Regions from separate parts of the Nitrosomonas sp. Is35 genome, predicted to be linked through region 3. Evidence: predicted binding sites of a transcription regulator. Region 3 holds the regulator's gene; each other region holds the start of a gene.
What was found. The regulator FliA, encoded in region 3, starts transcription of late flagellar genes. The targets are predictions, from matches to a motif close to CTAAAGTTNNCNNAAANNNTGCCGATANNA.
Positions count from the first base shown of each region.

Region 1 (3,273 bases), 1.0 Mb from region 3:
TGGAGCCTGTGGTTGAAACTGGCGATGCAGTTACATCCGCATTAGATATGGATGATTTTCGAGATGTCGATAATGGCGGCGAAGATGGTGGAAGTGCGCCGATAGTATTTATTTGATTGATAGTCATGTTGTAACTCCTTAAAGTTGATAGAAACGCGAAATATTTCTTGAATTTCGCGCTCTATCAGCTTTATTTAATACGAAGTATCATCTGTTACGATCTGTTTAGCGTAATAATGATAGAACGTTATTGGGTAGTGAATTTGCTTGCGCCAGAATCGCTACACCTGCTTGTTGCAGAATTTGTCCGCGTGTTAGGTTGGCAGATTCTGCGGCAAAGTCAGCATCTTGAATCCGGCTGCGAGAAGCAGAAAGATTTTCCGACGCTGTTTGCAGGTTTGCAATGGTTGAACTGAAACGATTCTGAATTGCGCCCAAATCACCACGTGAACTATTGATGGCTTTTAAAGCTTCATCCAGTGTTTTAATTGCTGTTTGTGCGTTGGTTCCGGTAGATATATCCAACGTGGCAACAGAGTTAAAAGAACTGGAAGTGGCACCAAATACATCAGCATTTCCACCGCTGACAGATATTTGACCACCAGCACTAGCGAGTTCAACAGTACCCGTAGCAATCGTAGAATCGGTTGCTGCACCGCCTGTTAATGTGGTTGTAGTGGCTCCAGCAACTACATTAGCTGTTTTTGTTGCGCCAGTATTATTAAAGTCCTGGATTCCTATATCTCTACCATCAGCTGTCGTCAATGTAATAACTGATTTGTTGGTCGGGGATGCGAATGAAGCAGTAACACCAGTTAGCGATTGCAAACCATTTATGGCAGAAGCTAAACCACTTAGATCGGAGGTGTCAGTAACGGTAGCGGAAACAGTGTTACCGTTTAAATCGAAGGATACTGTACCAGCGGAAGCGATGCTGCCTAATGTTGCGCTATTGGTAGCTGTTGCCGTAATACCTATGCTGGAAGCAGAAGCGTTAATGGCGGCGGCTATCGCTTTTGCGTCAGATCCTACTGCGTAACCAATATTACCCGTGGCTCCTTTATTGTTGGAGAGCACCAAAGCGGCTTCAACCGTAACGCCATTACCCGCTGTGTTATCGGCACCAGCCGCTGTTGTGGTATTTACAGCAGTTCCATTGGTAGTCAATATATGACTGCCTAATGCAGTAGCGCGTGCATCAGAGATTGAAGAAATATTAATGGTTTGGTTTGCATTAGCGCCGACCTGGAAGCTTTGGTTTAGGAAAGAGCCATCCAGCAAGTTCAGACCGTTAAATTGTGTCTGACTGGCGACACGGGTTACCTCAGCACTTAATTGAGCGGCTTCAGCTTGTAGTGAGGCGCGATCACTGGCACTATTAGTTGCATTGGCGGACTGTACTGCCAGTTCGCGAATACGCTGCAAGTTGTTGCCAATTTCACCAAGTGCACCTTCAGCAGTTTGCGATAGAGAGATGCCATCGTTCGCGTTACGTACAGCTTGGTTTAAACCGCGAATTTGTGAAGTCATCCTTTCCGAAATCGCCAGACCTGCAGCATCATCTTTGGCGCTATTGATACGTAAACCGGATGATAAACGTGTCAATGATGTATTCAGCGCGGTTTGTGATGTATTTAAGTTACGTTGTGCATTTAATGAGGCTACATTAGAGTTAATGATTTGTGGCATTTGGGTTCTCCTTTTTGATAACTATTTGTTTTGGCATAATTGCCATTTACGACGTTGGCTGCCCTGCAATCCAAGAGGGTGTGTAACCACCGTTGATTGCAGTTATCGGAAATCATTTTGAAAAGTTTAGGATTTTACTTTCATGGTTTTTGTCCAATTGATTGGTTAATATGAGCTATTCATGGTGTAAAATGATTTTCTCTCGTAAAATTATCTTGTAAAATTGGGAATATATTCAGTTGTTTAATTTGACAAGTTAAGAGAAGTTATATGCTATATCGACTTCAACCGGTAATATGCTGAGATGATTAATGAAGAGAAATTGAACATACTGATGGTCGAGGATTCCGAGAAGGATATCGATCGGGTGTTGCAAATACTTTCGCAAGGCGGTTTTAAGACCGATTGCCTGTGTGTCACTACGGCTGAGGCTCTGCATGAAGCACTGATGACCCGGGATTGGAATGTAGTGCTATCGGATTATGATTTACCTCGATTGAGTGCTCAGGAAGTTTTGCAAGTCATAAAAAGCAAAGAGCTCGATATACCGCTGATTATCATATCCAGTCACGTAGGTGAGGAAGCAGCAGAACATATCATGGCTTTAGGTGCTTATGATTTCATGATGAAATCAAATCTGGCTCGATTGGTACCGGCAATCCGGCGCAGCTTGCACGAAGTTGAGAATTATCAGCGTTTCATTACCACACAAACTGCTTTACAGAAGAGCGAAGCGCTTTTTCAAGTGATCACCTCCAATCTTCCTGGCGTGGTATTTCAATTTTTATTATCGGGTAAACATCAGGCAAGTTTTCCTTATGTAAGTGATGCCAGTGAGACATTATTGGGATTGCCGCCCCAGATGCTGATGGATAGACCGGAACTGTTTCCGGAATTAATCTTGCAAGAAGACAAAAAAACTTATCATCAGCTAATGGTTACCTCTGCAGAGCAGTTATCAACCTGGAACTGGGAGGGCTGTATTCAGGTTAAAGGTGATAGTGATATCAAATGGATCAGCCTGCGTGCGACGCCCAGGAGAGTGTCGGATAATGCAACACTCTGGGATGGCATCATGATTAACATTACGCGCAATAAGCTGGCGGAGAGAGAAATCGCGCGCTCCCGCGAACAGCTGGCGGAATTATCGTCTTATTTGCAAAGAGTCAAAGAACAAGAGCGTGCGCGTATTGCGCGCGAAATTCATGACGATATCGGTGGCACATTAACCGCCATTAAATGCGAGTTGTTTCCCTGCATGGATTCAACGGCCAGAAAGCAGGAATTTTATCAACAAAAAGCAAAATCGATCGAATCGCTTGTGGATCGGGTGATTGATAGCACCCGGCGGATTTCGCTTGATTTACGTCCGGGGATTTTGGATTGCGGCATAGTAGCGGCTGTTCAATGGCAAGCAAAAGAATTCAGTGACCGGAATGGCATTGCCTGTAAAGTTTCGTGTGAAGAAGATGAAATATCGTTAGACTCGGATTTGGCGATAGCGATTTTCCGTGTTTTCCAGGAAGCGCTGACAAATATTTCCAAACACGCCAACGCTTCCCGGATACAAGTGAAGCTCATTGA
Region 1 is NZ_JAWJZH010000001.1:2,352,479-2,355,751, reverse strand. It holds gene R2083_RS11170 (flagellar protein FlaG) at 1-127, opposite strand, end outside; gene R2083_RS11165 (flagellin) at 226-1,689, opposite strand; gene R2083_RS11160 (histidine kinase) at 2,012-3,273, shown strand, end outside.
Region 1: a site for FliA is predicted at 1,790-1,819, ahead of R2083_RS11165 (flagellin). Genes of this name have one in related genera too.

Region 2 (3,273 bases), 1.9 Mb from region 3:
GAGCCATAAGCCATGGAAGGTGGAATAATGAGCGTGCGTTGCCCGCCGACTTTCATGCCTTGAACGCCCTGATCCCAGCCTTTGATCACACGCCCTGCGCCGAGCATGAAAGAAAAATATTCCTTACGATCATAGGAGCTATCGAATTTCTTGCCTTTTTTGTCGGGCGCGTTTTCATCGAAGAGCCAGCCGGTATAATGTACGCTGACGGTTTTTCCAATTTCCGCTTCTTCGCCGGAGCCTACTTTGGTATCGATTTTTTGAAGTGCGGGACCATCGGCCGAAGCCGTGTTCTTATTAGCGAAAACAGTCTGGGGCAGCAGTGTCAGTGCCAGCAGAACGAAACTTAAGTGAAACAGTGTTTTGATAGTACGCATGGTTTCCTCGAGAATAAATAAAATCCGGTTAATTTTAGCAATTAACGCATGCATATTATAACTGGTAACATCAATTCTTTTTATCACTGGCTGCTTGAATGGATCGTTTTTGCCAGGGTTTGATCAAATCACCTAGTGTGCAGTATTTTTACAGATAACATTTTTTCTTTATGACATCCAATATGCACTTACCCGAACAACGTGAAACCGGCCGCAATGAGCCGCCACTAGCGGAGCAACAAGCGGCCGATTTATTATGTCTGCATGATTCGCCGGTGGTGCGCGCCATGTATCTGGGCGCTGGCTTTGTGGCGTTATTTTTGGCCGTATTAGGGGCAATTTTGCCGGTATTACCAACGACGCCGTTTGTGTTATTGGCGGCGGCCTGTTTCGCACGCGGCTCCGAGCACTTTCATCGTAAATTGCTGGAAAATCGGATTGCCGGACCGATCATTCGTGAATGGACCCTCTATCGCAGCATTCCCCAGCGTGTTAAACGCTGGGTGTATTTTTTGATGACATTGTCATTTGGCAGTTCAATTCTGATTGTGCCTGAACTATGGCAGAAAATAATGCTGGTTGTAATCGGCAGCATACTGGCCTTTTATATTTGGCGGATTCCGGTCAGAAAAGTCTGAATTGCAATGACGGATTTCTGAATTTAAGATTTCATTTAAGCATTAAATGCTTACCATCAATTTCCTCATCATGGGCGAATTTTCCTACGTTGTTTAATCATTATTAGCACGATTAAGATTTCCTTAAATCAAAATATTCAGCGACGCTCACCGGTGATATAAATAAATCTCAATGAAATGATTATGGTTTGTTAGTTCTTTGTTAAATATGAACTTTTCCGGCCTTGGCTGATATTACAAATTGAGCTAAAGCTATATCAATTATTTCCGTAAGAAGACTCTTACTTATTTTAATGAGTGGATGCTATGAGAATTAATGAACCCGTTACCCAACGTGATATGGGAATGAATAATGATTGTGAAATAATTTCTACGACTAACTTAAAGGGAGCGCTCACGTCGGCTAATGAAGACTTTGTCCGGATGAGCGGTTATACGTGGGAAGAACTCGAACATAAGAATCATAATATCATCCGCCATCCCGACGTGCCGCCGGAAGCGTATGCGATGTTATGGGAGTCGTTGAAAGGCGGTAATCCCTGGATGGGCATGGTTAAGAACCGTAACAAAAATGGCGATCACTATTGGGTGGACGCCTTTGCCAGCCCGCTCTATGAGGGAGGTAATATTGTCGGTTATCAGTCAGTCAGGGTAAAACCTGAGAAAGCTTGGGTTGATCGCGCGGAAGCTTTGTACGCAAGTATTATGGCAAAAAAATCGCCCGATGATAAACGACGCTCTAAACTTGATAAAGTAAAACTTACACGATTTCCTATCAGCTTCACTGGAAAGATGGCACTATTCGTATCGAGCATTTTTGCTTTTGTTTTTAGCGGTTTAGCACTGGCGGAACAAATTTCATTACTTTCCGCTTTGTCCGGTTTTCTTGCCGGTAGTTTGGTTAGCACGGCTGTCATCTATCAAATGTTAAGTGTATTGCGCAACCTGGCAGAAAAATCCGAGAAAGTTGCGAATGATCCACTGGCACGCTATGTGTATACCGGAAGAAGTGACGAATTCGGTCAGCTTGAATATGTGCAGATATTTCTGAATGCAAAACTTCGTACCGCGATTGGCCGGGTTAAAGAATCAACTACCGTTCTGGAAGATGTTGCAGATGAATTAACCAGCAGTAGCGTTGATTTATCAAGCCGCACCGAAAACCAAGCATCCAGTCTTGAAGAAACGGCATCCAGCATGGAAGAAATCACTTCTACCGTGCAGCAAAATGCAAGCAACGCTAAACAAGCCAATATTCTGGTGCAGGAAGCGCGCAAACAAGCTGAGAAAAGTGGTTCTGTGGTTTCAAGCACGATGCAAGCGATGTCGCAAATTAACGAAAGCAGCAAGAAAATTGCCGACATTACCAATGTGATTGACGAAATTGCATTCCAAACCAATTTGCTGGCGCTGAATGCGGCAGTGGAAGCTGCCCGTGCCGGGGAACAAGGGCGTGGTTTTGCGGTAGTCGCTAACGAAGTGCGCAGTCTGGCTGGCCGTAGTGCTGAGTCAGCAAAGCAAATCAAAGAGCTTATTAACGATAGTGTTACCAAAGTGGAAAATGGTACACAGCTGGTAAACCAATCGGCCGATTCGTTAAAAATGATCACTGAGAGTGTCAGAAAAATTTCCGATATCGTCGGTGAAATTTCTCAGTCATCCGAAGAGCAATCGAACGGAATAGAGCAAGTTAATCAAGCGATTATGCAAATTGATCAAGTAACCCAGCAAAATGGGCAGCTGGTAGAGAAATTGACATCGTCCACTGGCGCCATGTCGCAAAAAGTCAAAATGCTTGCCGTTCTGGCAAATCAATTCAAAATCGAAAGTAAGTAGATTGTCACTACCCCAAAAAGCCGGAATTGATGCACAGCTGATTCCGGCTTTTTTATTGATTACAGGAAAATAACTCCGCGTGGGATTTGACTGAGCGCTATAGCTCCTGAATCCAAATTTTTCGTAGCATCAGGATATAATTGGATCAGAGCGTGAAACAATGCATTGTAGTTGCCACAATTTGCATTGGTTGTCAGCACATCGCTCATCCGCTCTGATATCAAAGTGCTAAAATATTTTCATGGATGAAAAAGAAAAAATACCGGATTTTGATTTTGACCAGTGGTCCAGGATTGCTCGCGAGGAACCCGAGAGGTTTGAAGCAATGCGCCAGGACATGATCAATCAATTAATTGCGCAGGCACCGGATCATCTCAAACCGCGCATGACCGGCCTGCAATGGCAAGTCGATCAAATTCGCA
Region 2 is NZ_JAWJZH010000001.1:3,188,302-3,191,574, reverse strand. It holds gene R2083_RS14820 (FKBP-type peptidyl-prolyl cis-trans isomerase) at 1-377, opposite strand, end outside; gene R2083_RS14815 (YbaN family protein) at 560-1,015, shown strand; gene R2083_RS14810 (PAS domain-containing methyl-accepting chemotaxis protein) at 1,322-2,851, shown strand; gene R2083_RS14805 (DUF3135 domain-containing protein) at 3,093-3,273, shown strand, end outside.
Region 2: a site for FliA is predicted at 1,262-1,291, ahead of R2083_RS14810 (PAS domain-containing methyl-accepting chemotaxis protein). Genes of this name have one in related genera too.

Region 3 (3,273 bases):
ACATTGGCGACCGCTTGCAGTGTCAAGCTTGAATTCTCGGCCAGTTTAGCTTGCCCTGGTGAAAAAAGAACGCTGGCATTGATTTCAACCGTTATTCCCAAAGAACTTTGCGTAATTCTCACTTGACCATCCTTCACTAAAGGATCCAAAGCATGAAGAATATTCTTCGCCATGCTTTTCATTTTTTCTTGTTTTTTTGCTTTATGAATACTGAGATTATCAATCAGTTTGATTGAATCCGTTTCATTTGATGGGTGGATATTAATCGGTATGAATTCCGTGGACTGCACCGGCACCGCGTTTGTTGGATTACTACTCTTAAATGCGCTCACTAACGAAGAACTTAGAACGCGGTACTTCCCTTCATTCACCGACGAAACGGCATACATCACCACAAAAAAAGCAAACAGCAGCGTTATGAAATCAGCATAGGACACCAGCCAGCGTTCCTGATTTTCAGTGTGATCGTCATTTTTTTGTTTTCTTTTTCTCAGCATCGGATTTTCAAGAATTATTGACTGATCGTTATTTTGCTTGCATCAGATTTAAATGAAATAGCCGTTCAACCGGCTCTCGATGAGTCGCGGATGCTCACCCTGCGCAATCGCCACAAAGCCATCGACCAGAATTTCCTGCATCACGACATGCTCGCCGATGATAGTTTTGAGCTTATTTGCTACCGGTAAGAAAACCAGATTGGCTAATCCAACACCGTAGACTGTTGCCACAAAAGCAACCGCAATACCGTTTCCCAGGAGATTGGGATCGGATAAGTTTTCCATGACGTGAATCAATCCGAGTACAGCGCCCAAAATGCCAATTGTCGGCGCATAACCGCCGGCAGCTTCCCAGATCCGGGCCGATTGACGTTGATGATTCTCCAAAGCCAAAACGTCAATTTCCAAAGCTTCACGCAGTTTTTCCGGCGGACTGCCATCCGCCAACAGTTGCAATCCCTTCTTTGTCAATGGATCCTTTACACCAGGGACAAACTCTTCAAGCACCAGCAATCCTTCCTTTCGGGCGATATGCGCCCAGTTGATAATTTGTTTAATCAGCGCTTGCGGAGATTGTTCCGGTGGAAAGAAAACCCATGCCCCCATTCGCACACCATTGATGAAAATTTTCATCGGACTTTGCAGTAAAACCGCTCCGACAGTACCACCCATCACGATTACAAATGCGGCCGCTTGCAACAAAGAACTGATATGCCCGCCTTCAAGAAACTGCCCGCCTACGATCGCCACCAAGGCCAGCAGAATGCCAAAAACGCTGTTCAAATCCATCTTTGATTTTTTAAGCATCACATAATCCGTTTAATGGCGCGGATAGACGGTATAAAACACTTCAAGTATTTCTTAAGCGGCTGCGCAGCCTTGCCACTGCTTGCGTGTGCAACTGACATACACGGGATTCGCTGACACCCAGCACTTCACCGATTTCCCTCAGATTCATTTCCTGCTCGTAATGCATACCCATGACCTGCTTTTCCCGTGGCGGGAGGTTATCAATGGCGGCAATCAATGTGCTGCGGAAATTTTCATCCAGCAGTGCATTCAGCGGATCGCCTTCGGAATCAATGAAAAGCCGATCCAGAAAAGGCTCTTCATCTTCCTGCTGAAAATCTTCGTAATAAATCAACTGCGCGCCGCGTGCGCTTTGCAGGGTCTCGTGATATTCATCCAGCGACATTTCCAGCTCGGCTGCCAGATCCAGCTCACTCGGCGCACACCCATTCCGTTGTTCCAGCATATTCACCGCCGCTTCGATCCGGCGCATCTTTTTACGGATACTGCGCGGCAGCCAATCGGCTTCGCGCAACTCATCCAGAATCGAACCGCGTATCCGTTGCGCCGCATAACTCTCAAACTGGCGCCCGTAAGATCCTTCGTAGCGATTAATCGCATCCAGTAAGCCGATCATGCCGGCCTGAATCAAATCATCAACTTGTACGCTAGCTGGCAGGCGCGTCATCATATGGTAAGCAATGCGCTTGACCAGCGGCGTAAATTCAGTGACAAATTGTTCTTTATCAATCGTTTTGGTTCCAGTCGCAGTATACATATTCAATCACACCGTAAAATTAGCCATACTCAAATGACTCGTCATAATCAATCGCTGCATGAAATGATCCATTCCCCCGCTATATTTATCCGGGCAAGTAGAGCGCAAAATATTTTCTGCTACATGCCGGAAGCAAATAGCCGCTTGCGAAACCGGAAACATCTCGATCACCGGTTTACACAATTGCGTTGCGCTCCGTAAGCGCTCATCACTTTCAACGTAACCGGCATATTCAAGCGATACCGATAAATACTGGCGCGCCACCCGGTATAAATTCTGATAAATCATCAGTGCTTCCGTTTCCGATTCAACCTTATTCACCAGAATCAGGAAATGCTGCTTGGAATACTCCTGGCTCATGATTTTGATCAGCGCGTAAGCACCGGTAATCGATGCCGCAGAACCGGAAATCACGATCATGACTTGTTCCGAAGCCAGGCTTAGCGGTAGAACATGCGTCGTGCCGGTCATAGCGGTATCGATCAACACGATATCGACGGACTCCGTCAGCTCCGAAAAGCTTTTAACCAGCCAATCCTGTTCGAGCGGGTTCAACTTGTTCAATGCATGAATGCCGCGCATCGCCGATAGGATCGTGATATTTTCCGGGCCTTGCAGCAGCACCTGGTCGAGTCTTTTATCTTTATGAATCACATGCAGTAAATCGAAGCGCGCCTGCAAACCCAAACTGGTGCAGATATTGTTATGGCAAGGATTTTCATCGATCAATAAAACCCGTTGGCCGTTCTGCGCCAGCGCTGCCGCAAGATTCACAACCACACTGGTTTTCCCGACACGCGATTTACCGCCGGCGATGGTAAAGACGCGCGCCGGATCACGCTTCCGATAGGAAGTCAGGTTGCGCAAGCCAGCGGCCTGATCTTGTAAAATCAACCTAGTCATACATGAATCCCGCTAATGATCTTTCTTCCGACGGTGCTGGCTCGGTATTCCGGGTCGCCATGACCAACGCGAACTCGGCATCCTGTAAAGTAAAAGCCGTATCACCCGGCACCGATTTAAAAATGCGATGCAACAAATAGCGTGAATTGGCGGTGTGAATATCTTCCGGAACCTTCTGCCCGTTGGCGACATAGTGCAGCGGCAATTTTCTGCGGATAACAACATCCAGCGCCACGCCCAGGCTCGCAGCCTCATCGATTTTGGTGATGATGCAACCGTAAATTCCGTTCTTCTGATAAGCGGCAA
Region 3 is NZ_JAWJZH010000001.1:1,304,735-1,308,007, reverse strand. It holds gene motD (flagellar motor protein MotD) at 1-497, opposite strand, end outside; gene R2083_RS05990 (flagellar motor protein) at 546-1,304, opposite strand; gene R2083_RS05985 (RNA polymerase sigma factor FliA) at 1,348-2,064, opposite strand; gene R2083_RS05980 (MinD/ParA family protein) at 2,071-2,967, opposite strand; gene flhF (flagellar biosynthesis protein FlhF) at 2,960-3,273, opposite strand, start outside.